One region of the Pseudomonas leptonychotis genome, then DNA from elsewhere that is predicted to be linked to it. Evidence: riboswitches for the same ligand, from Rfam matches in the RefSeq annotation. Region 1 holds a riboswitch; each other region holds the start of a gene.

Region 1 (10,417 bases):
ATGTTTGTGATCTTGCTCGATGCAGAAGTACGGGGTGGCAAACAGCTCCTGCAGCAGGATCAACTGAGCTCCTTTGGCCGCCGCTTCGCGTACCAGCTGCTCGGCTTGATCGAGGTTGTGCTCAAGGTCCCAGCTACAGGCGAACTGGGTGGTGGCAACCGTCAGCGTGCTCATCACTTCGCTCCTGGCAGCGGCCAGGCCGGCTGCTGCTGGGTGATGCAATGCACGCCGCCGCCGCCATGGGCCAGCTGATTGATCTGCACCGGCACCACTTCGCGACCCAGGAATGCCATGCGCAGGGTCGCGGCCGCTTCATCGTCGGCGGCGATGCCATAGGCCGGCATGATGATCGCGCCATTGCAGATGTAGAAGTTGGTGTACGAGGCGCAGAACACCTCAGCCTCGCTGTCCACCGCAGCGCTGGCCTCGAACAGTTCGAGCATCTCGAACCTGCGCCCCCGGGCGTCGGTGGCCAGCTCCAGCGCCCGCCGATTCTCACGCACCACTTCGGCATACAGCGAAGACTGCTCACGGGTCGCGTCGACCAACAGCGCACCTGGCTTGGCGAAGGCGCACACGCCATCGACGTGGCCATCGGTCATGTCGCCGGTGACATAGTCCGGGTCGCCTGGCAGCCAGATGGTTTTCTTCACTCCGAGCAAGCGCGCGAAAACACCTTCCATCTCGGCTTTGCTCATGCCTGGATTGCGATTGGGGTTTAGCAGTACCGACTCAGTGGTGATCAGTGTGCCGTCGCCATCGACATGGATCGCGCCGCCCTCATTGCTCAACGAGGTGCCAAAGCACTCCAGACCGAGACCATTGAGGACACGTCGGGCAAGCCCTTCGTCGAGGTCGTAATCGGACTTGCCGCCCCAGGCGTTGAAGCGCCAGCTGACCCCAGCCAGACCCAGTTGCGGGTGGCAGATAAAGCTCGGCCCGGAGTCGCGGCACCAGCTGTCGTTGACGGCCAGCTCGATCAGCTCGACATTGCCCCCGCACAGCTCTCGTGCCCGTTCGATGGCCGACGGGTCGACCACCAGCTTCACCGGCTCGAAGCGGGCGATGGCATTGACCACTCGGGCGAAATCCACCTGCACCTCGGCCAAGGTCACGCCCCAGGTCGACTCCCACAGCGACTGATTGTGCGGCCAAACCATCCAAGTGGCGGCGTGCGGCGCCCATTCGGCGGGCATCATCCAAGCGTTCTGCACGACTGCTTCATGCTGCATACAAGTACCTTTCAGTTAAGAATTTGTTATCACTGAAAACCGCAAAAGCGGTGATGACTTGTATGCTAGGCCTGTAAAAATCATGCGACTAACGATAGATTTTGCACACTTCTGATTAGCAGGGCTTATCAATCATGCTCAAGCACTGGCCTCCCCTGAACGCCCTTCGCGGCTTCGAAGTCGCCGCCCGTCTGGGCAGTTTCCACAAAGCCGCCGAAGAGCTGCACCTCACCCAGTCGGCCATCAGCCAGCAGATCCGCAGCCTGGAAAGCTTTCTCGAGCAGCCGCTGTTCTTCAGGAGCGGGCGCAGTGTGGCGCTCACCGACGCCGGACATGACCTGCTCAGCACCACCCAGTCACTGCTACAGCAACTCGCGGTCGGCATCCGCCGCCTGGAGCAATACCGCAAGCCCAACCAACTGGTGGTCAACACCACGCCGGCCTTCGCCCGCCACTGGCTGGTGCCGCGCCTGGGCGAGTTTCATCGCCTGCACCCTGAGGTCGACCTGTGGCTGCTGACCACCGATGAGACGCCGGACATGGCCACCCAGACCATCGATATCGCCGTGCGCGACGACCTCAGTGCTCAGGCCGAGTGCAGCTTTCGCGTATTACTGGAAGATCGCCTCTACCCTGCGTGCCACCCCAGTTTGTTGAACCAAACAGCAGACGAGCGCACGACATTGCACGGTGAAAGGGAGATGGACTGGAGTCACTGGCAGGTCCAGGGCGGCGCGGATGTCGGCCAACAGAGCCAAGGTCTGAACTTCTCGGATCTGGGCCTGCTGCTGGATGCCGCCTGCCAGGGGCTTGGGGTTGCCCTGGTCAGCCAGTTGCTGGCCGAGCAGGCGCGTAACAGCGGAACATTACAACCGCTGGTGGAACAGACCATTCGCGGCGCCAACTGGGCCTGGCTGATCCACCGCGACAGCGAACACGAGCCACTGACCCGCAGCTTCTGCCAGTGGCTGGAAAGCGCGCTGCGCCACAACACATACGGCGCGCCTAATCAGCGATGAACAGCACTACTGCGCTGGCAATGTCCCCGACACTGCTGGAGCCTCAACGAACCCTTGAGGCCATTGCCGCAGCCTGCGCGACAGCCACAATTCGGCGCCGACCATGGCAAGCAACAGCCCCAGCAACACGAGCAGCGTTAGGTAGAACGGCTTGAGCACCTGAGCCAACTGGCGCTTGAGCAGGCCCAACAGGAAGTCTGCCTGGAACAGTTGCTCAACCCGCGCATCGAGTACATCGAATACCACCTGGCGGTCCACCCTGGTGTATTTATTGGCCTGCTCCACTGCCGTCTCGCGTACTGCCTCGCTCAACAAACTCGCCTGCAAGTAGTCGAATAGCTTGAGGCCGATACGCTCGCTCAACGAGGCTTCCTCCAACTGCGGCGCACGGGCCAGAAGCTGCGCTTGCAGGTACTGGGCAGCCATATGATTAAGTACGGCTTGCACACTGGTGCTCTGCAGTTCGCGCGTCATGATCTGTTGATCTTGAGCCTGCAAGTAAGTGGAGAAGTCCTGCCAGACACCATCCGCCACGCCTTGTACCAGCGGTGCATAACTGTCCAGATGGCGCTGAACCTGTTGCTGGCCACCATAGAGCAGCCCCGCCTGCACGCCGAGAATGGCGCCACTAACGGGCAACAGCAAAAAGTACAGTTTGAGCAGCCAGTGATGCCAACGCTTGTTCCGCGCCAGCCAGCCTCGGCGTTGCAATTGCAAGGTCAACAGCAGCCCGACGACCACACCGAGCAACAGGCCAAGGCAGCTATAGCCGAATAGGGGAAGAAAATTGAACGGCGCCCACAAGCCTTCGAGTAGAACCTGGGCTCGATCCATGAATGCAACACTCCTTGTCATATTTACAGGTCGCGCAGCCTAACCCTCTGCGCGACCATTCGCAGCCCAGTCGCCTAACCCTGTGCGGCGGGCCACAAAATCACCTCGACTAACGGAACGGCGGCTCGTCGAAGCTGCGCAGCTTGCGTGAGTGCAGCGAGTTGAGCTGGCTGCGCAGCAGGTCGAGCGCGGTGATGCCAATGTGTAGGTGCTGGGTCACCGCGCGCTCGTAGAACGCCCCCGCCGCACCCGGCAGCTTGATCTCGCTGTGCAGCGGTTTGTCGGAGACACAGAGCAAGGTGCCGTAGGGCACCCGCAGGCGATAGCCTTGGGCTGCGATGGTGCCGCTTTCCATATCCACCGCTACGGCGCGCGACAGGTTGATCAGCGGGCGTTCCTGGGCCCAGCGCAGTTCCCAGTTACGGTCGTCGTAGGTCAGCACAGTGCCGGTGCGCAGGCGTTTTTTCAGCTCGTCGCCCTGCTCGCCGGTGACCTGCCTGGCGGCTTCCTGCAGCGCCTGCTGCACTTCGGCCAGGGCCGGCAGCGGGATATTCGGCGGCAGTACACGGTCGAGAATGCCGTCACGACGCATATAGGCGTGGGCCAGCACGTAGTCGCCGATGGTCTGCGATTGGCGCAGGCCGCCGCAGTGGCCGATCATCAGCCAGCAATGCGGGCGCAGCACCGCGAGGTGGTCGGTGATGTTTTTGGCGTTGGAAGGGCCGACACCGATATTGACCAAGGTAATGCCATCGCCCTCGCTTTCACCTTGTAGGTGATAAGCCGGCATCTGGTAACGGTGCCAGACCACGGTTTCGATGATCGCCTGCATCTCACCTTCGGCCATGCCGCGACTGATAACTACGTTGCCGGGCAACACCATGCGGGTGAAGCGCGAGTCACCCACCAGCATGTCCAGACCGTGGCGAATAAACTGGTCGACGTAACGGTGGTAGTTGGTCAACAGAATCCACGGCTGCACATGGCGCCAATCGCTGCCGGTGTAATGCACCAGACGACGCAAGGAGAAGTCCACCCGCGCCGCGTCAAACAGCGCCAGCGGCAGCGGGTCGGTGTTTTCCCAGTCGTACAGGCCATCGGCAATACCATCGGTGGCGGCCGACAGGTCGGTGCTGGGGAACACCCGCGCCAGCTCGGCAGCAGTCACCCCGGAACCGGCCAGCTCGTCGCCCTGCTCAACCACATAGGGGTAGGGAATATTCTGCTGGCTGATGCCCACTTCCACCTGCACGGTGAAGTCGCCCATCAACGGACGTAACTGCTCCAGCAGATACTTACGAAACGCCGCCGGGTGGGTGACGGTGATGCTGTAAGTGCCCGGCACTTGCACCTTGGCATAGGCACGCACGCTGGCTGGTACCTCGCCCTGGCCCTGGTAGATCAGGCGCAGCTCGGGGTAGCGAAACTGACATTGCTGGGCGACGTCCGGCTTGGCGCGCTCCTTCAGGTAACGCTTGAGCGCCTGACTAAGGGCCGTAGTCGCTTGCAGGTGCAAGGCGGCCAGACGGTCCACGGCTTCTTCAGCGGTATTGGCGACAATAAAGTCATCGGAACAAGGGTTCACAAGGCACCTTCCAGGCTGATCTCAATGGCTCTATCTTGCCCTGATCCGCCGCGCATGCGATAGCGCGGCGTTGCCGCTGCGGGCTACTTGAGCAGAGCTTTCAGGTCCTCAGGCAACGGCTGCGGAGTCAACGCGCCAACCCGCCGCGAGCCCGGATTCCCCAGAGGAAACACCCCCAATAGCGAACCGATACTACCGGGAATGCGCAACAGCTGCGCCAGGCCCTCGGCCACGTCGCGCTGACGCCAGGCCCAGGCGAGCATCCACAGGTGACTGCGCAGGTGCTCGCTGAAATAGCGCTGACCGAGGATGTGCGCCCGCTCCAAATGGCGCAGTTCAGCGGCTGGATCAAGGCCGCGCTGAGCGCGGGACAGTTGGTACTCTTGCCAAAAAGCCTGTTCACGGGTCATGGCGACACACTCCTAAGTAGGTTCGCCAGCAGTCTGCATGCGCGGGGCGGCACCCAGGTCAAGCAACAGCAGCTAATCTTCAGTCAGCCCCCCTTTAGAGGAAGATCCATGCACCGCGCCTTGCTCACACTTGTGTTGTGCCTGCTCCCCCCATGCTTATTGGCCGACGCCCTGGACGGCCATTACCTGACAACGCTCGACGGTCAGCCGGCCGAAATGTACCTGCGCAGCCAAGGCCAGCAGGTCACGGGGGAGTACGTAGAAGGGGCGAGGTTGCGCCTGCAAATCAGCGGCAGCTTTGACGGCCAGTTACTCAGCGCACAGATCAGCGAGCCGCAGTCCGGGCAGTTGATCGCCAATATGAATGCCACCTACGCCAACGGCGTGCTCAACACCCATATCGCTGCGCGCAATCCGACTACCGGGGCAACCCTGGAGCGCAAGGCGCTGTTCCATCGGCAAAACCTTAGCGCTGCAGCAGCCACGCAAAGTAGCCGCCCAAGCAGCAGTGCAACACGCGACCCAGCGCTGATCGGCACCTGGGTGCACGAGAAGATCATCAACAGCGACGGCGCCAGCTTCGCCTCCATGACCACCCAGATGATTTTGCAACTGAGTGATGACGGCAGCGTTTCGCAGTGGACGCGCAGCGTAGCGGGCGGCGCAGACTGGAACTACGACAGCCCTGGCGAGCTGCAATACAGCGGTCGCTGGCAGAGCAACAACGGCCTGCTGGAAGTGCAGATGCAGGGCAGCAGTGATTATCAGCCTGCCGCCTACTATCGCTTCAGTGACCAGTACCTGGTCACTGAGAGCAATACCGGCAAGCTAATCTGGCAGCGGCGCCGCTGATCAATCAGGCCGGCTGATGCAGGCGCGCGTTAAACAACGGCCCACGGCTATAACTCGACAGCGCCTTGGCCGCAGCCAGTACGCCGAGGTCGACCAGCGGCTCAAGCAGAATCACGCTCATATAGGCCAGGCCGAAGCTGCCCACGGCCGCCAGGTTCTCGCCGGAGAAGCCGTTGCCGTAGACCGCCCAGAAGCCGACCCAGGCGACGATACCGCCCTGATAAGCCGTCGACAGTGCCAGCGCCTGCTTGTAGGAGAGATCCACATAAGCAGTGCCGGGCGCGATAAGGCGTTTGGCCAGCAGACTGATACCCCACAACGGCACCAGCAAGGTGGTGACGTTCATGCCGTACTGCGGCAAGTCGAACTGAGCGAATAGCAGCCCTTGCAGCAGCAAACCGAGCGCCAAACCGATAGCCGTGGCACCGGCACCAAACAGCAGCAGCAAGGTTGAACCGAGGATCAGGTGCACCTCAGAAACGCCAACCGCTTGATGCGGAAAGACTTCGAAGAAGCAGAACACCAAGGCGGTGGTGATTAGGCTGCGTAGCGCTAGGGCAGCGGAGCCACCGTTATCGCGCACGCTGTCGAGGGCAAGCTTGGCCGTGAGGCCTAAGGCACCTGCGGCGGTTGCATAACTGAGGAAGAGTTTGGCGCCAGTAACGACTTCTGGTTCGATGTGCATAGAGATTCCTGTACCGCGCCCACCGCGCGATGATCTGGATTGAGGGATTGGGCATCAGTGCCCGGCTTCGATGGCAGGTCTCCTGGCTCACGGCTTAACACTTCGCCCACCTTCCCGACCTTGCGGCCAGTGGTATAGGGGCGTCGCTCACCGTTTACAGTTGCGGGGGCAGCCATGGCTTCGGTACGTGTTGCAGTACCCACCATGTTCCCTTTTCATCCACTCGCGTAACACGCTGCGGAACCATCGGCGGCCACCTTACCCGGCCGCACGCAGAAATGACAGAGCCCGGCGCAGAGGGCCGGGCTCAGGTTCAAGCAGAACACCACAATTCGCCTAAATGCCCTTGCTAGAGAGCGTACACCTCAGACCAGATGCGGTGTGCTGCGCGCCAGCAACGCCTCAACATCCAAGCCACGCGGCAAGGTGCCGTAAACCCGGCCACCCTGACCGCCCAGACGGCTGGCGATAAAGGCATCGGACACCGCCGCATTGCCGGCTTCCAGCAACAGCTTGGCCTGCAGCGCCAGAGCCACGTCTTCGGTAAGTTGACGGGCGCGATACTGGATATCGGTGGTGTCGCGGAAGTCCGCTTGCAGCTGGGCAATATGCGCCTTCAAGCGTACATCACCATGGCCATCACCCAGTTCGGTAAACAGCGCATCGAGCACGCCGGGTTCTTTGGACAGGGCACGCAATACATCCAGGCACTGCACATTGCCGGAGCCTTCCCAGGTGGAGTTGACCGGCGCTTCGCGGTACAGCCGCGGCAGGATGGTGTCCTCGACATAACCGGCGCCGCCCATGCACTCGGCGGCCTCGTTGATCATCGCTGGCGCACGCTTGCAGATCCAATATTTACCCACAGCAGTGACCAGCCGCGCGAACTTGTCCTCCTGCTCGTCATGGGCGTTATCCAGCGCCTTGCCCATGCGCAGGGTCAGGGCCAGGGCCGCTTCACTTTCCAGGGCCAAATCAGCCAGCACGTTCTGCATCAGCGGTTGTTCGCTGAGCACACGGCCGCCCACCTGGCGATGGGCGCAATGGTGCGCGGCCTGAGTCAAGGCCTGACGCATCAACGCACTGGAGCCGATCATGCAGTCGAAGCGGGTCAGCGACACCATCTCGATGATGGTCGGCACGCCGCGCCCTTCTTCACCCACCATCCAGGCCAGTGCGCCGCGAAACTCCACCTCACTGGAAGCATTCGACCAGTTACCCAGTTTGTTTTTCAGGCGCTGGATATAGAACTCGTTGCGCGTGCCGTCCGGGCGGTGGCGCGGCAGCAGGAAGCAGGTCAGACCTTTCTCGGTATGAGCCAGGGTGAGAAAGGCGTCGCACATCGGCGCCGAGCAGAACCACTTGTGGCCGACCAGCTCATAGGTCTGACCGGGGCCGCCCATACCGACCGGGTAGGCGCGCGTGGTGTTGGCGCGCACATCGGTGCCGCCCTGCTTCTCGGTCATGGCCATGCCGATGGTTGCGCCGGTTTTCTGCTCGATCGGCAGGTTGCGCGGGTCGTACTGGCTGGAGAGAATTTTCGGCAACCACTTCTCGGCCACATCGCCTTGCAGCTTGAGCGCCGGCACACTGGCGAAGGTCATGGTCAGCGGGCAACCACTGCCCGCCTCGGCCTGGCTGTGCAGGTAACTCATGGCGGCGCGGGCCACTTGCGCACCAGCCCGCGGGTCGGTCCAGGGCATGGACGGCAGGCCGTGTTCAATGGCGGCGCTCATCAGCTGGTGATAGGCGGGGTGAAACTCCACCAAATCAGCCCGATGGCCATAACGATCATGGCTCTTGAACACCGGCTTATTTTCGTTAGCGAGAAAGCCCGCCGCCATCAATTCGCCGCCGGCCAAACCGCCATATACATCCAAGCGCTGCTCGGCCCAACCCGCGCCAAAACGTTTGCTCCACTCCTGCAGCGGCAGGTCGATGCGGTACTGGTTGGCGCCGTCCAGTGACGGCACCTGATTAAACACTTCATGGGTTTCAGCGTGCTGACTGGCGTTCATGACTGAGGTTCCTCTTCAGGCAGTTGAGCGCCCACGGCGCGTAGACAGAAAGTAACGAGGGCCTGACTGACATCTATCAGGCTGGGGGCGGGATAACCGGCTTCGCGGGCCGCACGTGCGGGCGGCGACAACGGACCGACCAGGGCTTCGGCAATGGCACCGACCAGGCAAGCGGCCACCAGATTGATCTGCTGCACGCGGAACACGCCAAGTGCTACACCTTCGTGCAGCAGCTCAACGAACAGCTCGGCATAGGCTTCACGGTAGAACAGGCGCTGTTCATCGACTTGCGGGTCAACCGGCTCGGCAATCAACGCGAAGGCCAACTGGCGGCTGTCCCACGCCCGCGCCGCAAAACGCTCAACCCCAGCAGCCAGGCGCCGCACCGGGCTGCCTTCAGCCTTCATGGTGACTGCTAAAGCATCAACCTCGCGCTGACTGGCGAGCGCAAACACCTCAGAGGCCAGGTCGCCCTTGTTGCGCACATGGCGGTAAAGGCTCCCCGTCGCGATGCCCACATCGTCCGCCAAGGCTTGCATGGTCAAACATGCAAAACCGCCTTCGGCGACGCGCGCCAGGGCGGCGTTGATGATGCGCTCACGCAGTGCGTGGTCGAGGTCGATGCGCAGCGCGGTGGTGCGATAGGCCATGACCTGAATCCTGATTCATAACTTCCTTAGTGAATCAGGATTCAGATCATGGCTAAAGAGTGATTCCGGGCACAACGGCAGGCATATCGGCCACTCATTGGCGCCTATCGCGCAGAAAGAAATAGCACTCGCAGGATGCGGTTAGGCCTAGGTGAGACAGCCACCCTCAACAGCCCGCTATGCCTCGCGACTGAGCACCCAGTCGTGCAATAGGCTGCGCAGCTGCTCAAACTTTACCGGCTTAGCCAGGTAGTCACTCATACCCGCCGCCAGACAGCGCTCGCGGTCACCGCTGTGGCTGTGGGCGGTAATCGCCAGCACCGGCAACCCCTGGCAACCAGGTAGGTTACGCAGTGCACGGCAGGTGGCAAAACCATCCATCACTGGCATCTGGCAGTCCAGCAGCACCGCATCAATGGCCTCAGTGCGCAGCACCTCTAAGGCTTCAGCACCGTTGTCGGCGGTACGCACCTGATAGCCCAGTTTGAGCAGCATGCCGCGCGTCACCAGCTGGTTGATCGCATTGTCCTCAACGATCAACACCCGGCACTGCCCTGGTTGGCGCACAGCCGGGCCACTGACAGGCTTGACGGCTGCGGCAGCAGCGCTGGTCTGCACCGGCAACGCCAACGGCAGCTCTAGACGAAAACAGCTGCCCTGGCCGGGGCAGGATTCATGGCTGAGATCCCCCCCCAGTAGATCAACCAGTTGCCGGCAGATCGCCAGGCCAATACCCAGGCCACCGTATTCGCGGGTCATCGAGCCATCCAGCTGCTGAAAGCGCTGGTACAGTTTGCTGTCGGCCGGCACGGCGAAACCTACGCCGGTGTCGATCACCTCGACGCGCAACGGCAAAATATCGCGCGCCATGCCGCCACGGCTGACGCGCACCCGCACCTCTCCCTGCACCGTGAACTTGATGGCGTTATCCAGCAGGCAACTGAGGCTCTGCAGCAGCTTGCTGGCATCGCCTTCCAGGGTATCCGGCAGGCTATCGTCCAGCTCCAGGATAAAGCGCAGGCCCTTCTCCTCGGCACGGGGCGCGAACTGCGCGCACAAACCATCAAACAAGCCGCGCAAGCTGAAAGGCTCGCGACGCGGATAGAGGCGCCCGGCCTGCAATTCGGTGAGG
Region 2 (10,417 bases), on a different contig from region 1:
GGTGCGCGGCCTCCAGCAAACGCGCCAGCAGCTCGGGGGCCACCTCGCCGCCGCTGAAATGGCGCATATCGCGACGCTCGGCGATGGCGCGGTACACCGCAGCCCGCTCTGCTGGGCTGAAGGCATGCTCACTCATGCCGGCGCTCCGGGGAGAAACAGCGCGGCGGCGGCAGCCGGGTCGGACGGCAGATAGAAGTGGATATAGGAGGCCGTCAGTCGACTCTGGCGATAGACCGCCTCACTGGTGCGCTTGTAGTTCGGGCATTCGCCACGGGTCAGCGGTTGCAACTCGCTGGTCAGCGCCGAGTAATGGAAGCTGTGGCCACGTAGCAGCCCTTCCGGCAGCTCGGCCTGCTGCAAGGCCATGGCAGTCATGCGCGGTTGCAGAGTCGCCTCGCCACTTAACAAGCCAAGCATCTGCCCGCTCGCCCCCTGCTTGTCAGTCAGCTTATCGAGCAGATAGAGCATGCCGCCGCACTCGGCGTGGATCGGCTTACCGGCCGCATGGTGTGCACGAATCGACTCAGCCATGGGCTGATTGGCCTCAAGCGTGGCCAGATGCAGTTCCGGATAACCACCAGGCAAATACAGGCTGTCGATAGCAGGCAGTTGCTTATCGTTGAGCGGCGAAAAAAACGTCAACTCAGCGCCCAGTTCGCACAGCAGATCGAGATTGGCCTGGTAGAGAAAAGCAAAGGCGCTGTCGCGCGCCACACCGATGCGCACGCCCTTGAGCAGCTCAGCGGGTCTGGCCTGTTCGGGCGCCGCAAAGCTGACCGGCGGCGGCAAGCAAGTATCGGCGCTGGCGGCCAAGGCATCGGCGGCGGCGTCCAGGCGTGCATCCAAATCGAGTAATTCGCCCGCCTGCACCAAGCCCAGATGCCGGCTCGGCAAACCGACTTCGGCGCTGCGCGGCAATGCACCGTACCAACGAATCGAGGCCGGCAGCGCATCGCGTAGAATTTCGCCGTGCCGCGTACTGCCGACACGATTGCCGAGCACGCCGGAGAACGGCAGATCCGGCTGGAACGTTGCCAGGCCATGGGCCATGGCGCCAAAGGTCTGCGCCATGGCCGAGCCATCGATCACCGCCAGCACCGGTACGCCGAAGTGCCGCGCCAAGTCGGCCGCCGACGGCGTGCCATCGAACAAGCCCATCACCCCCTCGATCAGAATCAGATCGGCCTCACCCGCCGCTTCCCAGAGCAACCGACGGCTCTCCGCTGCACCGACCATCCACAGGTCGAGCTGATACACCGGCGCGCCACTGGCGCGGGCCAGGATCATCGGGTCGAGAAAATCCGGGCCGCACTTGAACACCCGCACGCGTTTGCCTTGACGTGTATGCAGGCGCGCCAAGGCTGCAGTCACCGTGGTCTTGCCCTGACCGGAGGCCGGCGCGGCAATCAACAGTGCCGGGCACTGACGGGCGCTGGAGTCGCTCATTAAAACTCCACTCCCTTCTGAGCCTTCACGCCAGCCTTGAACGCATGCTTGACCAGGCTCATCTCGGTGACGGTATCCGCCGCCTCAATCATCCCCGGCAATGCGCCACGCCCAGTCACCACCACATGCTGTAGCAGCGGCCGCGCTTCGATATCGGCGAGCACCGCGTCGAGTTCCAGATAGCCGTATTTCAGCGCGATATTCAGTTCATCCAGCACCACCAGGCCAACGGCGGGGTCATTTAGCAGCTGCGCCGCCACCGCCCAGGCCTCGCGAGCCTTGTCGATATCACGCTGGCGATCCTGGGTCTCCCAGGTAAAGCCCTCGCCCATTACGTGATAGCTGACCTCATCGGGGAAACGGCGAAAGAAGGTTTCTTCGCCAGTGCTGGCCGCACCTTTGATAAATTGCACCACGCCAACTTTGAGGCCGTGGCCCAAGGCGCGCGCGACCATGCCAAAGGCGCTGCTGCTCTTACCCTTGCCGTTGCCGCTGTGCACCAGCAGCAGGCCGTATTCGTCCTGAGCCTGGGCGATCTTTTCGTCGATAAGGGTTTTCTTGCGGGCCATGCGCGCCTTGTGTCGGGCGTCACGCTCAATCGATTCAGTCATCGCATGCTCCACCGCCCCAAGGCGATCTGGCTGAAATAAGCAGGCGAAGAAACAGCAAGCGCGGGCTCACGCATAGCGCCAAGCACGCGCCAGCCATCGCCCTCCGCGATGCCGTGGACTGCAACAGGCCGGTCTCCGGGCTTGTGAGCGAGCCTTATAGCTCTCAGAAACTACTTATGATCTAGCGAGCCAGATCATAAAAAGGCTCTAAGCCGCGCCTTCCCATGCGTTCAGCACAGTGGCAATAGCGGCGTTTAACTCACTTACCGTTGCGGGGGCAGCGTCGGAATGACTGACGTAAACACGTTCAGCGCACCGACTTCCCAGTTTCACCCCGCACACGCATAGCGTCGGAGGCACCTGCTACAAGGCGCGAAGGGTAGAGAGTTCGCGATTAAGCGTCAAACGAATGCGCGGCTTACAGTCGAGAACCAGCCATTGATGCGACAGGTCAATGCCTCGGCATAAAGCCTACTGGCTTGCTGGCCAGCCACTCAACAAAGGTGCGCAGGCGCTCATCACTGAGCAGGCTGTCGCGATTGTTGTAAGTCAGCGCCAACTCTTTTTCACTGAACAACCGGTGGATTTGGTTATGGCAAGCACGGCAGACCCAGAGCGTGGCGCTGATGCGTTCGCTTTTGCCAAAGCGCTTCTGCACATAAACCTTGTTGTGCAGCGCCTTGGGGATCAGATGGTGGCGCGTCAGGACTGCTGCACGGCTACAGAGCTCGCAGGCATCGGGTTGTTCGGGCAGACGAATCGGTTCGGGCATACAGGTGGTAAAGACTTAGCGTTTACGACACAGGCTCAGGCCATCGCCTAGCGGCAACAGGGACAGGTCAATGCGCGGGTCGTCACACAGCGCCAGATTGAGCGCCTGAATCGCTCGGGTGTCCGCGCTCTCAGGGTTTTCCTCAAGCACGCGGCCACTCCACAGGGTATTATCGAATAGGATCAGCCCACCTTGACGCACCAGGCGCAGGGCATGTTCCAGATAGGCTGGGTAATTGGCTTTGTCGGCGTCGATAAACAGCAGATCGATACTGCCAGCGAGACCTTCAGCCTCCAGCGCCCCCAGGGTTTGTAGCGCAGGGGCTAGGCGTTGCTCAATACGCGCACTGAGCCCTGCTTCACGCCAGTAACGTTCAGCCGTGGCGTTGTACTCGCCGGGAATGTCACAGCAGATCAAGTGACCATCTTCAGGCATGGCTTGAGCCATGCAAATAGCGCTGTAACCGGTAAAGGTGCCAACTTCAACAATCCGCCGCGCGCCTGTCAGCTGCACTAACAAGGCCATAAATTGACCCTGTTCGGGGGCAATCTGCCAACGCGCAGTACTCAGCTGAGCAGTTTCTTCACGCAGGCGTTTGAGCAGCGGTGTTTCACGCAGGGAGACATCCAGCAGGTATTGGTACAGGGCGGTATCGAGATTGAGCGTTCGGTTGGTCATGCTAACTCCCTCTGCAAAAAACCGCTGCTAGAACCCGTTTATGATCTCGCAAGCTAGAGCAAGGCAAGGCAAGGCAAGGCAAGGCAAGGCAAGGCAAGGCAAGGCAAGGCAAGGCAAGGCAAGGCAAGGCAAGGCAAGGCAAGGCAAAAATAGCCGAGGAGGCGGAGTTTACGAGCTGTAAATGAGCATTACTCGTTTCACTCGCCCTTCGGGTCGCGCAGAAGCGCGTTAGCCCCAAGCGGCTTACCGAGGCTGTTTTTAACGCCGGATGGCCGACGCGCAGCAGATCGTAGACAGGTTCTCAGGGGTTGCGCGCCAGTTCCGGGGTGAATACACGTTTAGCATTCAGGTAGGTGCGTTGCCAGTAACTGTTGCTCAGGCTGTCCAGGCGCACGGTACCGCCGCTCGAGGGGGCGTGAACAAAGCGGCCATTGCCGACATAGATGCCGGCGTGGCTGACCTGACTGCCGCCATTGGTGGCGAAGAACAGCAGATCACCACTTTGCAGGCGGTCACGGCCGACAGTCGGGGCGCGCATACTGATCAGTTCGCGAGTCGAGCGCGGCAGGCGAATACCGGCTGCATCGCGATAAACAAAACCAATCAAACCGCTGCAGTCGAAGCCGCCGTCCGGGGTATTACCGCCGTAGCGATAGGGTGTGCCAACCAGACCCAGGGCGCGAAACAGCACATCATCAGCATTGCCGTTAAAGCTGCTGATCGGTGCATATGCGACCGGTTGTGGGGGTGGTGCAGGCGGATTACTGGAGCAGGCGCTGAGCAGCGCGGCAAGGGCAATCAAGCTGAAACGAGCGATAGCGGTCATGGACGAGCGATCCTGAGCCGGGATGCGCCCTACTCTGCCGGCTTGCACATCGTAGTGCAAGCTTTAGCTTTGCTTGGCAGGTTATTGAAAACTATCGAGATGGACTTGGCGTATCGCTTAATCGTGGCAACCGAAAAGATTCAGCTGCCACTTACAGGGTTCAAGGATGGCGTACAACCGAGTCGCTTGGCGCCAGCGCCAGAGCACGCTTGGCTTCGATAAAGGTACGCGACCAGTAGCGATCATCCAGGTTATCGACCCGTACGCCGCCGCTGCGACTGCTGCTGGAATGGATAAACTGGTTATCACCCATGTAGATACCGGCATGGCTGACACGATTACGGCCATTGGTGCTGAAGAACAGCAAATCGCCCGGTTCCAACTCGTCACGCTCGACCAACGGCGCATCGATATTGATCATGTCGCGGGACGAGCGTGGCAGTTTCATGCCCAGCTCTTCTTTGAACAGGTAACCGATAAAACCACTGCAATCAAAACCCGACTTCACCGAGCTGCCGCCGTAACGGTAACGGGTGCCTACCAACGACAAGCCGTGAGACAGAATGCCGTCTGCTAGTTGTGGGAGCTTGTAGGATTTTTCTTCGGTGAAGTCGCCGAGGGCGGCTTCTTTGGCTTGTTCATCAAACTCGGCTAAATCAGTCGAGGAGAACACCGTAGATTGAGTGGCCAATTCAGGCTGCGAACCGTGGTTGGCGCAAGCGGCCAGAACCAGGGAGAGTGCAATAGGCACGAGGGGTGCGAGGCGTTTTAGCATGGGCACGACCGTGTCGGTGAATTTCACAAGAGCGCGACTATGCCCTCTATGGGATGCATTTGCAAATTCTATGGCTCTAAATGTGACTCACTAGTTCCGGCAAAACATCTAACGCCCGCCCTTGCAGGTGCACATCCACCCGGCCACTGAGATCGGTGCGCTGCGGGTTGATTTCCACGGTAAAGCCGCCGTTCTGGCGCGTACGCAGCAGTGGTTCAACGATGTACGGGAAGCTGGCGCTGGTACCAATACTGATCACCACTTCGAAGCCTTTACGCACTTCGGCATAGAGGGTGTCGATAGCCTGCTCGGGAAGCATCTCCTCGAACAACACCACGGGCGGACGCAGCACTCCAGCGCATTGCGCGCACCTAGGTGGCAACGGTCGGCTCAAGTGTTCTGCCAGTTCAGTGTCGACAGCACCGCAGGACTGGCAATACAACGGCGCCAGCTCACCATGAATCTCGATCACCCGCTCCATCGGGCTGCCTGCCGCACGGTGATAGCCATCAATGTTCTGAGTCAGCAGCCAGCATTGCGGCTTTCTACGCTGCAACTCGGCAATCGCGTAATGCCCTGCATTGGCCTGTGCACTCAGGCAGGCCTTGCCCAGCTCGGCCAGGTATTTCCAGCACAGCGCCGGGTCACGTTGCAACATCGGGCCAGACAAGGCTTCTTCAATTGGCAAACCTTCGACGGTGTGGCCGTTGTACAGCCCGCCAAGGCCTCGATAGGTGGGCAAACCGGAATCGGCGGATAGCCCGGCACCGGTAATCAGCAGGATGCGCTCAGCCGCTACGATTGCCTGGGCAACACGGGCAATGACCTCGTCCATCTCGAATCCTCGTGCGTAGGGTGGACGACGCTCTTATCGTCCTCCGCAACAGCGCCATGGTGGATGGAAAAGCGTCATCCACCCTCCCCTCAACTACCTGCTCAGTGGTTGACGGTATGCGCCAGCATCACTGACAGCTGACACAGTGGCCGACCGCTCTGCTCATGCCACTCATTAAACGCTGCCTGCACGGCGGCGCGTTCTTTAAGGCTGGTAGGCACCTTATCGATAATCTTTTGCGCCTTTAATGCCGCGACCATGTCATCGCTGGGGACGAACGTATCCTTGCCAATCATGCGTAAAAAGCGCGGCGCGGACAGGCCGCCAAGCTGGCTGCCGTGTTTGGCCAGGTACTTCCACAAACCGACAATATCACTCACGGGCCAATCGGCGATCAGCGCGCCGAAGCTGCCCTTTTCCTGGCGTACATCGAGGATGAATTGGGCATTGCGCGGCACGCTTTTGAGCTTACCTAGGTGACGAATGATGCGAGCATCCTGCATCAGATTCTCCAAACGCTCAGCCCCCATTAGCACGACTTTCTCAGGGTCAAAACCGAAGAAAACCTGCTCAAACGCCGGCCATTTTGAGTCAACCAGACTGTGTTTAAGCCCTGCGCGGAAAACCCGCAGGCTGAGGGTCGACAGGTAGCGATCGTCACTGATTGCGCGCAATTGGGCGGGACTGCGTGGCGAAGGCAGACGCGCCTCCAACGCAGCCACCGAACCGAAGCGACTCAGGCAATATTCGTGCAGCCATTTGTAATCACGCATGGGGCAATCCTTGAATGGCCAGGCTGCGGGCTCAGAGGTTCATCACATCAAGGAAGCGCGAAGTGGCGCTGTCATCGATTTTCAGGCCCTTGAAGTCGAATAGATTGCGATCAGCCAACTGCGATGGCACCACATTCTGTAAAGCGCGGAACATGATCTCAGTACGACCGGGAGTTTTGCGCTCCCATTCCTGAAGCATGTCCTTGACCACCTGGCGCTGCAGGTTCTCCTGGGAACCGCACAGGTTGCAGGGAATGATTGGAAATTCCATTAGCTGACTATAGGCCTCGATATCCGCTTCGTTGCAGTAGGCCAGCGGGCGGATTACCACGTTACGCCCGTCATCGGCGCGCAGCTTAGGCGGCATGGCCTTGAGCGTGCCGCCGTAGAACATATTGAGGAAGAAGGTTTCCAGGATGTCGTCGCGGTGATGCCCCAGGGCCATCTTGGTCGCGCCGATCTCGTCAGCGAAGGTGTACAGCGTGCCGCGACGCAGGCGCGAGCACAACGAGCAGGTGGTCTTACCTTCCGGGATCTTCTCTTTAACGATCGAATAGGTGTCTTTTTCAACGATGTGATACGGCACACCGATGGACTCTAGATACGCGGGCAATACGTGCTCAGGAAAACCCGGCTGTTTCTGGTCCATGTTTACCGCGACGATCTCGAACTTAATCGGCGCCACTTTCTGCAGGTGCAGCAACACATCCAGCATGGTGTAACTGTCCTTGCCACCGGACAGACAGACCATCACCTTATCGCCGTCTTCGATCATGTTGAAGTCGGCAACAGCTTCGCCAGCCTGGCGACGCAGGCGTTTTTGCAGTTTGTTTTGATTGACCGAGAAGGTGCCCATGGCGCGCTGGAATCCAGAAGCTTACGAAAGTGCGGCATTTTACGCAGAAAGCGGCGCGCGCCCTACCCCACAGTTACTGAAATGCTAGGCTCGGCCGATGAACGACGATTTAGACCCACAACTCGACCTTTGCGAACATGTGCATCAGCTGCTGCGTGCCGCACCTAGCGGCCTTGCTGAATATGACCTGATCCAGCAGCTTAAAGCCCGACACTGCACGCACATCCCCAACTTGCCACTGACTGACAAGCTGGTGCTATTTCGCACCCATTTTCTGCTGTTCAATGCGCTTTATCGCCTGCGTGAACAACTCTGGGCAGCTCAACGCGGCTATGTGCAGATCAGCGCACTGGACATTCAACTGCTGCCCTATCAGGCTGGTAGCGCTGAGCTGAGCGAGCACGATCCGCTGCGCGACTACTACCTCGACCTAAACCAACTCAGCGACACCGATGAGCAGGACGTGGCCAAGCTGCTGCAGAGCTTCTGGTCACGCATGCAAGGCGGTGAGGAGCAGCAAGCGGCACTTGAGTTGTTTGAACTGACTAACAGCGCAGAAACCCTGACATTTTCGACAATAAAACACCGCTATCGGCAACTGGTCAGTCAGCACCACCCGGACCGAGGCGGCAGCACGGAACGTTTACAGTCGATCAATAAAGCCATGGAGATCCTAGAACGCTATTACGGCTGACGCTTAAAGTCCGATTTGCTCTAAGCCGTGCCCGTTGCCCCCTGAAATGGCTGCCTATACTGCGACATACGGTCGCATAGGTTTGGCTTCGCACCCGCTGCTGCTGTGTATGCACATCGGGCGCTACGCTGGGGGGCGACCGCTATAAAAATAGGAGGTCGGCATGATCCATCACGTTTGGGGGCTATTCACCCACCCTGACCAGGAATGGCAGGAAATCCGTGGCGAAGAAGAATCCATCAGCCACATGTATCTCACCCACGTACTGATTCTCGCAGCTATCCCGGCAATTTCCGCCTACATCGGCACAACCCAGGTGGGTTGGTCCATCGGTAGCCGAGCACCCGTGATGCTGACAGAAGCCAGCGCCCTGCAAATGACCGTGATGACGTACCTGGCAATGCTGGCCGGGATTGCGGTAATGGGCGCCTTTATCCACTGGATGGCGCGCACCTACGATGCCAGCCCTAGCCTCACGCAATGCGTGGTGTTCTCTGCCTACACGGCTACCCCGTTGTTTATCGGCGGGCTGGCTGCACTTTATCCGCACCTGTGGTTGGCCATGGTGGTGGGCACGGCGGCCATCTGTTACACCGTCTACCTGCTTTACGTGGGCATACCGGCCTTTATGGGTATTCCCGAGGACGAAGGCTTTATGTTCTCCAGCTCGGTGCTCGCCGTTGGCTTGGTGGTGTTGGTGGCGATGATTGCCAGCTCGGTGATTCTCTGGGGCATGGGCGTTGGCCCGGTATACACCAGCTAACACAGCCTTACAGGACACACCACGAAACCACCTGCGGGTGGTTTCGTCGTTTCAGGGCTGTGATCAGCCGCGGCCTTGGGCATAATCATCTGCCACGTATTGATAGCCGCATTCATGCCTGAACACCTTCTGAGCCGCGTAGAGCAGTGCTACCAAGCGGCTGAAACCTTCTTTAAACAACCTTTTGCCCGCGCCGAGGTGTGTTTCAAGCTGCGCGGACAAAAGGCCGGCGTGGCACACCTGACGGAAAACAAGCTGCGCTTCAACCCGCAGTTGTATCGGGAAAACCGCGAAGATTTCCTCAAACAGACCGTACCCCACGAAGTGGCGCACCTGATCGCGCACCAACTGTTCGGTCTAAAGATCCAACCCCACGGCGCGGAATGGCAGCTGATCATGCGTGGTGTCTATGAACTGCCACCCAACCGTTGCCACAGCTATACGGTGCAACGGCGCACGGTGAGCCGCTATATCTACCGTTGCAGCTGCCCACAGGGCGAATTCCCATTTTCTGCCCAACGCCACTCCCTGGTCAGCAAAGGCCGGCGTTACTACTGCCGGCGTTGCAAGGTGACCTTGAGTTTCACCGGGGAACAGCGCCTGGAGTAAACCGGTTACCGCCGAACCACCAGCTGGTACTCGGTTTTTTCCTTATCGTGGATCACCACATACCCTTGATTGGAAGGAGTGAGGCCTTGGGCAGCGGCAGCATCAAACAATGCCCTCCAGGTGCCTTCAACATCGTTGCGCTGCTGATCGAAGTAGGTGCTCAGCACCAGGCTCTGCTCAGTACGTATCACCTTATGGTTGTTCACCACCGCCGCCCCGGCTGACACCGGAAAACCCAGGTCGAAGCTCAAACGCTGCGCACTGTTACCCGCCAGATCATAAAAAAACAGGGTCAGGGGGCCGACAATACTGACCTTGCCGCGACGCACCGCAGCCATACCTAGATTGACCGCCATCTGGCGGTTCTCAACCGCCAAAACTTTGGGCTCCAGCTCGAAGCGCCGGGCAAACAAGCTCACTGCCGGTCGCTCCTGAAGCTGAACAGCCCGGTGCATCGCGACTATCGGCGCTGGGCTATAGGCTGTAGCGCATAGCTGCGCTTTGAGCTGTTCGCGCGTGCTACTGGTCAGCTGCGGGTTGCTGTCGAGAGCGCTGCATACCTGCTGCGCATAATCCGGCCACTCCTGGCGCAGGGCGCCAGCGGTGCGCAGGGCGTCAATCACGGCTTCATCCGCCTGCCTGGCCGCAATCAGCAAGGCAGTTTGCCGTGACTGAGTCGCCTCGGCGCGCTCCACACCGCCAACACCGGCGTCGGCAACAGTGCGCGTCTGGCTGTGCACATCGGCACCGCCGCGCAATAACAGACGCACGCTTTGCGC
Region 3 (10,417 bases), 840 kb from region 1:
GATCATGCCTTCGAACACCTGCTGCTTGTCCTGATTGAGATCAACCACGCTGCCGTGATAGTCGGGCACATCGCGCACCCGCTCCGGGCACTCGGCGCTGGCAAAACGATAGTCGCGGCCGTTAATAAAGCGCTCGCAGATGGTCTTGCGCAGGCCGATCAGGCTGTCCTTGGCGCTGCCTTTGTCCATCAGGAAGAACACGTCCGTGCGGTTCAGCGCGTTGATCGCCTGCACGGTCAGGTAGTCCGGGTCGCCGGCACCGATGCCGATTATCAGAAGGGTTTTCATGGGGTTGTCTCCAGGCTGCCGGCCAGTACCGGCAGCGAATCAATATGTCGGTAGTCTGCGCCTAACTCCGCCGCCAGTTGTCGGGCGCGGCCGAGGCGGATCGGGGCGCTTTCGATATCCACCAGCAGCGCCGGGCAGGCGCTTGGCGCTAACGCCGGCCAGTCGCGCAGACGGCCGTCGGTGATGATCAACAACCGCTGAGTTTCGCCCGGGTGTAAGCGCTGACGCCGCGCCTGCCAGTCGGCCGCTTGTTGCAGCGCATCAAACAACGGTGTGCCGCCGCCTGCGCCCAATTCGGCGAGCCATTGTTGCAAGGCTGCGGAGGCTTTCTGCCCTTGCCACAACCACTGCGCCTGGCGGCCAGTGGCGTGCAGCAAAGCCAAGCGCGCACGTTGCCGGCGAGCCTGCTCGAACACTTCACTGAGCAAACCCTTGGCTTTGCTCAGCGCGCCATGGCGGCGAGTCGAGGCCGAGGCATCGACAATTACCAGCCAAAGTTCAGCCGGCTTGGCGCTGCGCGGACGCAACACGAGATCCAGACGATTGCGCGGGCAACCTTTAAGGCCACCTCTAAAAACTACCTGCGTTGTCATCGCAGCGTTAAAAACAGGCTCAAAATGCTCATTTACAGCTCGTAAACTCCGCTTTTTCGCCTGCTTTTGCCTTGCGCTGACTTCCTCGCCTACGTATTTAAAAGCGGCCTTAAGCAAGCTCGCCGGCCAGTCGATACGGCCCGTCGCACCACTGCGATTGGCACCGTTACGACCATTGCCGAATTTGCCGGGAGCGGCCCTGGCATCCGCGCCTGGGGCTGTGCGCGGGCGGATGCCTAGGGCTTTTTTGTCCAGCGGGGCGGTTCACGCCGGACGCCGAGGCTTTGCACTTGGGCAGGTAATTCGCCCCACTGGCCCTCGCCTTGCGGCGCTTGTGGCTGTTCGCTGGGCGCGCTGTTGTCCGGTTGTGACTGAGGCTGCGGAGGTTGTGCGGCTGGTGGTGGACTCTGCCGGCGACGGTGGCGCAGTACGAACTCTGCCACCGCATCAATATCCTCGGACGCAATCTGCTCGACGCCACGCCAAGCGGCATGCGCCCGGGCGGCGCGCAGCCAGACCAGATCAGCACGCAAACCATCGACCGCAGCAGCAAAGCAGCGCTGGCTGATTTGCTCCAGGGCGGCGTCATCTAGCGGAATCGTCGCGAGGCGCTCGCGGGCACGTTGGCAACGGCCGCGTAGCTCGTTTTGCTGCACCTGCCAACGCTGCAGAAATGCCTGCGGATCGGCATCAAAGGCCAGCCGGCGGCGAACAATTTCGGCGCGCTGCGCCGGTTGCGGCTGGGCGTCCAGGGCCAGATTAAGGCCGAAGCGGTCGAGCAGTTGCGGGCGCAGTTCGCCCTCTTCGCCGTTCATGGTGCCAATCAGCACAAAGCGCGCGGCATGCCGATGGGAGATGCCATCGCGCTCGATATGGTTGACCCCGCTGGCGGCGGCATCTAGCAGCAGATCGACCAGATGATCGGGCAGCAAGTTGACCTCATCCACGTACAACACGCCGCCATTGGCCTTGGCTAGCAGACCGGGGGAAAACTGCGCGCGGCCCTCGCCCAGCGCGGCATCCAGGTCGAGCGTGCCGACAATGCGCTCCTCACTCGCCCCCAACGGCAAGGTGACAAAGGTGCCGCTGGCCAGCAGATCGGCCAGGCCACGGGCCAGGGTCGATTTGGCCATGCCGCGCGGGCCTTCGATCAGCACGCCGCCTATCGCCGGATCAATCGCCGCCAAGCACAGCGCCAACTTGAGGTCGTCAGCGCCAACCACGGCGGCGAGGGGAAAGTGATGTTCAGTCATGGTTGCAGTCCATCAAGTTTGCGTAGGGTGGACGACGCTTTTCTCGTCCACCATGGCGGTGTTTTGGTGGATGGATAAAGCGCCATCCACCCTACGACTCCTCGCTATCAATCAGCAGGTTTTCCAGGGTTTCGCGGTACTCACCGGGTTCCTGCCAGAGGCCGCGTTGCTGGGCTTCGAGCAGGCGTTCGAGGATGTCCTGCAGGGCACCGGGGTTGTGTTGTTGGATAAAGTCGCGGGTACTTTTATCGAGCAGATAAGCATCGGTGAGCAGCGCATATTGGTGGTCGTCAACCAGTTCGCTTGTGGCGTCGAAAGCGAATAAATAGTCGATGGTCGCCGCCAACTCAAACGCGCCTTTGTAACCGTGGCGCTTCATGCCGTCGATCCACTTGGGATTGGCCGCACGGGCACGCACCACGCGGTTGAGTTCTTCCTTCAAGGTGCGGATACGCGGTGTATCCGGCTGGCTATTGTCGCCGTGGTAACTGGCCACTTTGGCCCCGCGCAGGGTTTCCACCGCCGCGAGCATGCCGCCCTGAAACTGGTAGTAGTCGTTGGAATCGAGAATGTCGTGTTCGCGGTTGTCCTGGTTGTGCAGCACCGCCTGCATCTGCTCCAGACGCTCGGCGAACTGCGCGCGCGCGGGGGTGCCTTCGCTGTGCGCGCCGTAGGCATAGCCGCCCCAGTTGAGGTAGACCTCGGCCAGGTCTTCGCGGGTTTGCCACAGGCGTTCTTCGATGGCGTTTTGCACGCCCGCTCCATAAGCCCCCGGCTTGCTGCCGAACACGCGCCAACCGGCTTGCTTGCGTGCCTCGGCTTCGTCCAGGCCGCTGTCTTGCAGGGTCAGGGATTCACGCCAAACCCTTGCCGACAGCGGGTTCATGTCCTCCGGCTCATCGAGATCGACCACCGCCTGCACCGCGTCGTCAAACAGGCGAATCAGGTTGCTGAAGGCATCACGAAAGAAACCGGAAACACGCAGGGTCACGTCCACCCGTGGGCGGCCGAGTTGCGCCAGCGGCAGCACCTCGAAACGCTCGACGCGCTGGCTGCCCGCCTGCCATACCGGGCGCACGCCCATCAGCGCGAGGGCCTGGGCCATATCATCGCCGCCGGTACGCATAGTCGCCGTACCCCACATCGACAGGCCGAGCTGGCGCAGATGGTCGCCGTGGTCCTGCAGATGCCGTTCGAGCAGACGATCCGCTGCCTGCACGCCGATGCGCCAGGCGGTCGGCGTCGGTAAGTTGCGCACATCCACGCTGTAGAAGTTACGCCCGGTGGGCAGCACATCCAGGCGCCCGCGACTCGGCGCGCCACTCGGCCCAGCCGGGACAAAGCGCCCATCCAGCGCCGATAACAAACCGTGCATCTCGGCATCGCCGCAGGCATCCAGCAGTGGCGCGATTTGCTCATGCAAGCGTTGCAGCACCTGGCGACTTTGCGCACCCACGGCTTGGTAATCCGCTGTATCGATCAGCTGTAAAGCCAGCAACTCCAAACGCTCGCGGGTATCGCCGGTACTGCGCCAAGCTTCATCGCTCAGCTCTGCCAGCACCGGCGGGCGCAGTCCCTGCCAGGGCGCGGCCATATCGCAGTCGAGCGGATCGAAGGCCAATTGCAGGTCGCTGGCCAAGGCGCGCAACAGACTGGCATTGCCGCCCTGGCCATCGCCACGGGGAATGCGTAGCAGCGCCAGCAAGGTGTCGCGGCGCAGCGTGCCGACGGGCGACTCGCCGAAGACATGCAGGCCGTCGCGAATCTGTGATTCCTTCAAATCACACAGATAAGCGTCGAGCTGCGGCAGCCAACTGTTGGGGTCTTCGTTGAGTTGCAGGCCCAGTTCGCGATCCAAGCTGGCCTCGCGCACCTTGAGCAGAATCTCCCCACGCAGCTCGGCGGCGCGGCGCAGGTCGAGCTGGCTGGCCTCGTAATACTCGTCGGCCAGGCGCTCCAGATCGCGCAGCGGGCCGTAGCTTTCGGCGCGGGTCAGCGGCGGCATCAGGTGGTCGATAATCACCGCCTGAGTACGCCGCTTGGCCTGCGCACCCTCGCCCGGATCGTTGACGATAAAGGGGTAGATATTCGGCAGCGGGCCAAGAATTGCGCTCGGCCAGCACTGCTCGGATAAACCGACGCTCTTGCCCGGCAGCCACTCCAGATTGCCGTGCTTGCCGACGTGGATCACGGCATCGGCAGCAAAGGTTTTGCGCAGCCAGCAGTAGAACGCCAGGTAACCGTGCGGTGGCACCAAATCGGGGTCGTGGTACACCGCCGCCGCATCCAGCTGATAGCCGCGCGCCGGCTGGATGCCGACAAAAGTCAGGCCGAAGCGCAGACCGGCGATCATCAAGCGCCCGCCACGGAACATCGGGTCCTGCTGCGGCTCGCCCCAGCGTTCACGCACCGCTTGCTGGTTGGTTTGCGGCAGGCTGTGGAAGAACGCCAGGTAATCGTCCAGTGCCAGGCTCTGCGCACAGGGCCGTAGGTCGAGGTTATCCAGATCATTGGTCACGCCACCGAGCAACTGGTGGATCAGCGCCGTACCGCTGGCAGGCAAGCCTTCAACCGGATAGCCCTGCTGTTCGAGCGCGCGAAGAATATTCAGCGCCGCCGCCGGGGTGTCCAGGCCAACACCATTGCCGATACGGCCGTCGCGAGTCGGGTAGTTGGCCAGCACCAAGGCAATGCGCTTATCGACGTTGGCCTTGTCAGCCAAGGCGATCCAGTTGCGCGCCAGCTCAGCGACGAAATCCATCCCCGGCAGATGCGGCTGGTAACACACCACATCGCTCTGGCTGCGCTCGCTGTGCCAGGCCATACCTTTAAAGCTGATGGGCTGGGTAATCAACCGGCCATCCAACTCCGGCAGCACAACGTGCATGGCCAAGTCGCGGGAACCCAAACCTTGAGCGCTGGCTTGCCACTGCGCATGGTTATCCAGCGCGCAGATGACTTGCAGCACCGGGATATCGCGGCGGAAAGGCCGCGCACTCGGCGCTTCTGGATTAGATAAAGCGAACGCGGTGGTGTTGATGATCAGCGCCGTGTGGGTGTCGTCCAGCCAGGTTTCGACCTGAGCCAAACAGGCGGCTTCTTTGAGGCTGGCCACGGCAATCGGCAGCGGATTGAGGCCCTGAGCCTGCAAGCGTTGGCAGAACACATCAATAAAGCCGGTGTTCGCCGCCTGCACCTGGGTGCGATAAAACAGCAGCGCCACCACCGGCGCAGCGGGTTGCCAATTGGCCTGCCAGTCGGCCAAAACCGCGCCGACCTGCTGTGGGTGATACAGGCCCACGCGCGGCAACGGCTGCGGTTCGCCCCAGGCATAGTCGCGCTGTAGCCACTGGCTGGCGATGCAGTTGAACAGCTGCAAGGCATTATGCGCACCGCCCTGCCGGAGGAACTGCCAGAGCCGCTCGGCATCAACCAGCGGCACAGTGCTCAGGCCCATCAGCTCAGGGTCGGGGTTGTCGCAGCCGGGCACCATGATCACCCGCGCACCGCGCTCGGCCAACTCAACCAAACGCTCAATACCGTAGCGCCAGTAACTGACGCCGCCGTGCACGGCAATCAGGATGACCTTGGCATGCTGTAGCACCTGCTCGACATAGAGATCCACCGAGGCGTGATTGCTCAGCTGCGCCGGGCTGGCCAGACGCAGGCTGGGGTAATCCTCGGGTAACTGCCGCGCCACCTCCGCCAACAGCGACAGCTGCGAATCGCCGGTGCAGAGAATCACCAGCTCAGCCGGGGTCTGGCCGAGATCAGCGATGCTGTCGACCGGCACTTGGCTGCCGGGCTGGGTGCGGATTAGGTGCATGATTACTCTTCTTGTAGGAGGGGCTTTAGCCGCGACCCCTGTCAGGCCTAGTCGCGGCTAAAGCCCCCTCCCACACTCTGCTCAGGCCAATGCCGCTTGTAGCTCGGCTTCAATTGTCGCCTGATCAAGCTGCTGACCGATCACGATCAAGCGGCTGACCCGCGCCTCATCGGCCTGCCAGGCGCGGTCGAAGTGTTTGTCGAAACGCTGACCAACGCCTTGCAGCAACAGGCGCATCGGCTTGCCGGGAATCGCCGCGAAACCCTTGATACGCAGAATGCCGTGCTTGGCCACTGCATCCTTCAAGGCGCTCAGTAAGCGTGCTTCCTCGGCTTGCGGTAGTTCCACCTGGAACGAGTCGAATTCGTCATGATCGTGGTCTTCATGGCCTTCCAGGTCATGGTGGGTTTTACGCGCATCGATGTGCAGTTCGGTTTCGCAGTTCAGGCCCAGCAACACATCCAGCGGCAGTTCGCCGCCATGGGCTTCGATGATTTTCACCGCAGGTGGCAGTTCCTCGGCCACTTCGGCACGCACTGCAGCCAGCGCCGCAGCGTCGAGCAAGTCGGCTTTATTGAGGATCACCAGGTCGGCGCTGGCCAGTTGGTCGGCGAACAGCTCGTGCAGCGGCGATTCGTGGTCCAGATTCGGGTCGAGCTTGCGCTGCTGGTCGACCTGATCAGGGAAGGCGGCGAAGGTGCCGGCGGCCACGGCTGGGCTGTCGACCACAGTGATCACCGCATCGACGGTGCAGGCGTTGCGGATTTCCGGCCAGTTGAAAGCCTGCACCAGAGGCTTGGGCAGAGCCAGGCCGGAGGTCTCAATGAGGATGTGGTCCAGCTCGCCACGGCGCGCCACCAGTTCGCGCATCACCGGAAAGAATTCTTCCTGCACTGTGCAACACAGGCAGCCGTTGGCCAGTTCGAAGATCCGCCCATTGGCCTCTTCTTCGCTGCAACCGATGGAGCACTGCTTGAGGATTTCGCCGTCGATGCCCAGCTCGCCGAATTCATTGACGATCACCGCAATGCGCCGCCCGTCAGCGTGGCCAAGCATATGGCGGAGCAAGGTGGTTTTACCGGCGCCGAGAAAGCCGGTAACGATGGTGACGGGAAGTTTGCCGAGGGTTTTCATGGCGAGTCCTGCATAGCGTCGAAAGAAAGACGAGCAGGAGGCGGCACAGACATGACAGCCACAGGGCGTCAGCCAACACCACCGGATCACCCCGCCCGGTTGTCGAAAACGTGACGAGGCAGGTCTCCTGGCTCACGACCGGGCTGGCGTAGAGTCGCCGGCTATCCCTTCGCCTTCCCGCGTTGACGCAGTGGCTGTTGTGCTGCAGCGCTTGAGCGGCAGAACAACACAAGGGAACGAGTCGTTTACAGTTGCGGGGGCAGCCAAGGCATCAACCTTGTTCCCTCTTAGCTCCGGCTAAGAACCTATCCAAAATCTGCTGCGCGTCAGCCCTGCGGCGTTGGAAAGAGGCTCGGAATGCTCATTTACAACAGTAAACTCCGCTTCCTCGCTTCTTTCCGCCTTGCATGGCTCTAGCTCGCTAGATTGTGAACAGGCTCTTCCCACGAAGAACCTCGAACGCAGCAAGGCTACGCAGAGCATGGCGGTCGGTCAATCACGGTTGACCGCTGATGGCCCGCATGGTGAGCTACGCCGCCGCACAACCCGAGCGCTGTTGATGATGCCCAGCCCTGTCTATAACCGCCTCGCGCCCGCCATTCAAGTGGTCGCCGGGCTGGGCTGTCGACGTGGTTGCTGCCTCGAAGACTTATCCACACTGTTGCTCGACAGCCTACAGGCGCAGGGCCTGACGCTGGATAACCTCGTGGCGCTGGCGAGCATCGCGCACAAACGCGATGAGCTTGGGTTACTGGCATTGGCCGAACACCTCGGCCTGCAGCTGATCTACTTCAGCCCTGAAGAGCTGCTGCTCTATCAAAACCTCGTTGAAGCTTGCGCGCTTACCCTGTCCGTCACCGGCAGCCCGGCCGTCGCCGAACCTTGCGCCCTGGCGCTGGCCGAACGCCTGGGCGGCCAACCTGCCAGCCTGCTCGGCGGCAAAACCCGGAATGCCAGCGCCACCTGCGCCCTGGCGTTGATTGCAGCCAAGGAGCTGTCATGACTGTTTACTTTATCGGCGCCGGCCCCGGCGACCCTGAGCTGATCACCGTCAAGGGCCAGCGCCTGCTGCGCAGCTGCCCGGTGATTCTCTACGCCGGTTCACTGGTGCCGGCAGCGGTGCTGGAAGGCCACAGTGCCGAGCAGGTGGTTAACACCGCCGAACTGCACCTGGATGAGATCATCGAGCTGATTGCCCAGGCGCACAGCAAAGGTCAGGACGTTGCCCGCGTGCATTCCGGCGACCCGTCGCTGTATGGCGCGATTGGTGAGCAGATCCGCCACCTGCGTCGGCTGGAGATTCCTTTTCAGATCATTCCCGGGGTCACCGCCACTGCCGCCTGCGCTGCATTGCTGGAAAGCGAGCTGACCCTGCCCGAGGTGTCACAGACGTTGATTCTCACCCGCTATGCGAGCAAGTCGGAGATGCCGGCGGGCGAGCAGCTGAGTGATCTGGCGCGCCACGGCGCGACCATGGCCATCCACCTCGGAGTGGTGCATCTGAGCAAGATAGTGGCCGAACTGCTGCCGCACTACGGCGCGGACTGCCCGATTGCTGTGGTGCATCGCGCCAGCTGGCCGGATCAGGATTGGGTCAGCGGCACACTCGCCACCATCGAGGAACAGGTGCGCGCCAAGGGCTTTCGCCGTACCGCACTGATACTCGTCGGCCGCGTGCTGCATGCCGAACAGTTCGCCGACTCGGCGCTGTATAACGCCGAACATCGGCATCTGTTCAGGTCGTCCGACGCCTAAGAGCTTGTCGGCTATTTCAGCGGCGCAACAAACGCCGCATGAGCAACAGCAGATCATCCACCGCTGGAACGCTGGCCAATAGCACCAAAAACAAGGCCAGCGGCACAGTCGCGATGTAGCCCAGATAGTTAAAGCCCAGGGCGCCGACAACGCCTCCCAGGAAGAAATACACAGCCAGCAAGCTAAGTACCCACAGCCGTTGGCGGTCTGCCATCACCCGGGCGATCTCAGGGTTGTGGGTGCGATTCCAATAAAATAATTTACCCAACTCGATACCGATATCAGTAATGATCCCGGTGATATGGGTGGTGCGAATTTCGGCGTTGGAGAGCTTGGTGATCAGCGCATTCTGCAAGCCCATGATGAAGCACAGCAGGATCACCGTCAGCGGCACAAACAGGCCAGTAATCTGCGCCAACGCCGCGCCGAGAAAGCCAAAGCACAACAGCAAGACGGCTTCGAGCAATAACGGCAAGGCATACTCACTGTGCAGCTGCCGCCGCCGTGAGTAATTGACCATCACCGTCGAACACGCCGCGCCAAGCAGAAACGACAGCACCGCGCCGAGACCACCCCACACCAGCTCGTGGGCACCCAGCGCGATGTTGTCGGCCATGGCCGAAACAATGCCGGTCATATGCGAGGTGTATTGCTGCACGGCCAAGAAGCCACCAGCATTAATCGCACCGGCAACAAACGCCAGGGCGAAACCTAAATGTCGATTAGCCGCTGCACTGCGCTCACGGCCAATCAGACGCCTCGCATACCCAATGGGCATAAATGATCCTCAAAGATGGATCTCTGCACCTTTAATACCGAGTAGCCGCAGCTCTTCGATCAGGCTGTTGAGGTCGGCAAAGGATTCCACCTGCTCCTGCTGATCAACCAGAAAAAAGCTGGTGCCCGCGTCTTTCTTCAACAGCACAATCCACTCTTGGGTGTTAGCCGGATTGACGATCACATGCGTATCGAACAACACCCCGGCTGCATGTTTGGCCCTTATGTCTTCGCGTTTCACACCTCTTCCCTCTTGAGCACTGTTACTCGACCGTGACGCTCTTGGCCAAGTTGCGCGGCTGGTCAACGTCGGTGCCTTTGAGCACGGCCACGTAGTACGACAACAGCTGCAGCGGGATGGTGTAGAGAATTGGCGCGAGAGCGTCGTGGATGTGCGGCATATTCACCACGTGGGTGCCTTCACCGTTGCTCATGCCGGCTTGCTCGTCGGCAAACACCACCAGCTCACCGCCACGGGCGCGCACTTCCTGCAGGTTGGATTTGAGTTTTTCCAGCAGCTCGTTGTTTGGCGCCACGGTGACCACCGGCATATCGGCGTCGACCAAGGCCAGCGGACCGTGCTTGAGTTCACCGGCTGGGTAGGCTTCGGCGTGGATATAGGAGATTTCCTTGAGCTTGAGCGCGCCTTCCATCGCCACCGGGTACTGCGCGCCCCGACCGAGGAACAGGCTGTGGTGCTTCTCGGCAAACAACTCGGAAACCTTCTCCACCACATCGTGCATGGCCAAAGCCTCGCCCAGACGGGTCGGCAGGCGACGCAGCTCATCGAC

Evidence for each region. Region 1 has a riboswitch for cobalamin ahead of D8779_RS03645 (energy-coupling factor ABC transporter permease). Riboswitches for the same ligand answer to the same signal wherever they lie in the genome.
Region 2: another riboswitch for cobalamin. It lies ahead of cobO (cob(I)yrinic acid a,c-diamide adenosyltransferase); the one in region 1 lies ahead of D8779_RS03645 (energy-coupling factor ABC transporter permease).
Region 3: another riboswitch for cobalamin. It lies ahead of cobW (cobalamin biosynthesis protein CobW); the one in region 1 lies ahead of D8779_RS03645 (energy-coupling factor ABC transporter permease).

The regions. Positions count from the first base shown of each region.
Region 1 is NZ_RFLV01000001.1:794,272-804,688, forward strand. Features, by position in the region: gene aguB (N-carbamoylputrescine amidase) at 1-174, opposite strand, end outside; gene D8779_RS03615 (agmatine deiminase family protein) at 174-1,232, opposite strand; gene D8779_RS03620 (LysR substrate-binding domain-containing protein) at 1,367-2,251, shown strand; gene D8779_RS03625 (hypothetical protein) at 2,258-3,085, opposite strand; gene amn (AMP nucleosidase) at 3,195-4,670, opposite strand; gene D8779_RS03635 (DUF3703 domain-containing protein) at 4,754-5,080, opposite strand; gene D8779_RS03640 (hypothetical protein) at 5,189-5,932, shown strand; gene D8779_RS03645 (energy-coupling factor ABC transporter permease) at 5,937-6,617, opposite strand; cobalamin riboswitch at 6,673-6,880, opposite strand; gene D8779_RS03650 (acyl-CoA dehydrogenase family protein) at 6,983-8,635, opposite strand; gene D8779_RS03655 (TetR/AcrR family transcriptional regulator) at 8,632-9,285, opposite strand; gene D8779_RS03660 (hybrid sensor histidine kinase/response regulator) at 9,463-10,417, opposite strand, start outside.
Region 2 is NZ_RFLV01000002.1:520,031-530,447, forward strand. Features, by position in the region: gene bluB (5,6-dimethylbenzimidazole synthase) at 1-136, opposite strand, end outside; gene D8779_RS12960 (cobyrinic acid a,c-diamide synthase CobB) at 133-1,446, opposite strand; gene cobO (cob(I)yrinic acid a,c-diamide adenosyltransferase) at 1,446-2,057, opposite strand; cobalamin riboswitch at 2,167-2,436, opposite strand; gene D8779_RS12970 (hypothetical protein) at 2,509-2,829, opposite strand; gene D8779_RS12975 (O-methyltransferase) at 2,845-3,507, opposite strand; gene D8779_RS12980 (C40 family peptidase) at 3,809-4,333, opposite strand; gene D8779_RS12985 (C40 family peptidase) at 4,494-5,108, opposite strand; gene D8779_RS12990 (NAD-dependent deacylase) at 5,185-5,943, opposite strand; gene D8779_RS12995 (DNA-3-methyladenine glycosylase I) at 6,045-6,716, opposite strand; gene ttcA (tRNA 2-thiocytidine(32) synthetase TtcA) at 6,748-7,572, opposite strand; gene D8779_RS13005 (DNA-J related domain-containing protein) at 7,670-8,266, shown strand; gene D8779_RS13010 (Yip1 family protein) at 8,430-9,029, shown strand; gene D8779_RS13015 (SprT family zinc-dependent metalloprotease) at 9,144-9,638, shown strand; gene D8779_RS13020 (ankyrin repeat domain-containing protein) at 9,644-10,417, opposite strand, start outside.
Region 3 is NZ_RFLV01000001.1:1,632,630-1,643,046, forward strand. Features, by position in the region: gene cobF (precorrin-6A synthase (deacetylating)) at 1-288, opposite strand, end outside; gene D8779_RS07395 (vWA domain-containing protein) at 285-881, opposite strand; gene D8779_RS07405 (magnesium chelatase ATPase subunit I) at 1,118-2,134, opposite strand; gene cobN (cobaltochelatase subunit CobN) at 2,226-5,960, opposite strand; gene cobW (cobalamin biosynthesis protein CobW) at 6,042-7,094, opposite strand; cobalamin riboswitch at 7,195-7,418, opposite strand; gene D8779_RS07420 (cobalamin biosynthesis protein) at 7,576-8,097, shown strand; gene cobM (precorrin-4 C(11)-methyltransferase) at 8,094-8,849, shown strand; gene D8779_RS07430 (YoaK family protein) at 8,866-9,627, opposite strand; gene D8779_RS07435 (hypothetical protein) at 9,637-9,867, opposite strand; gene glmS (glutamine--fructose-6-phosphate transaminase (isomerizing)) at 9,890-10,417, opposite strand, start outside.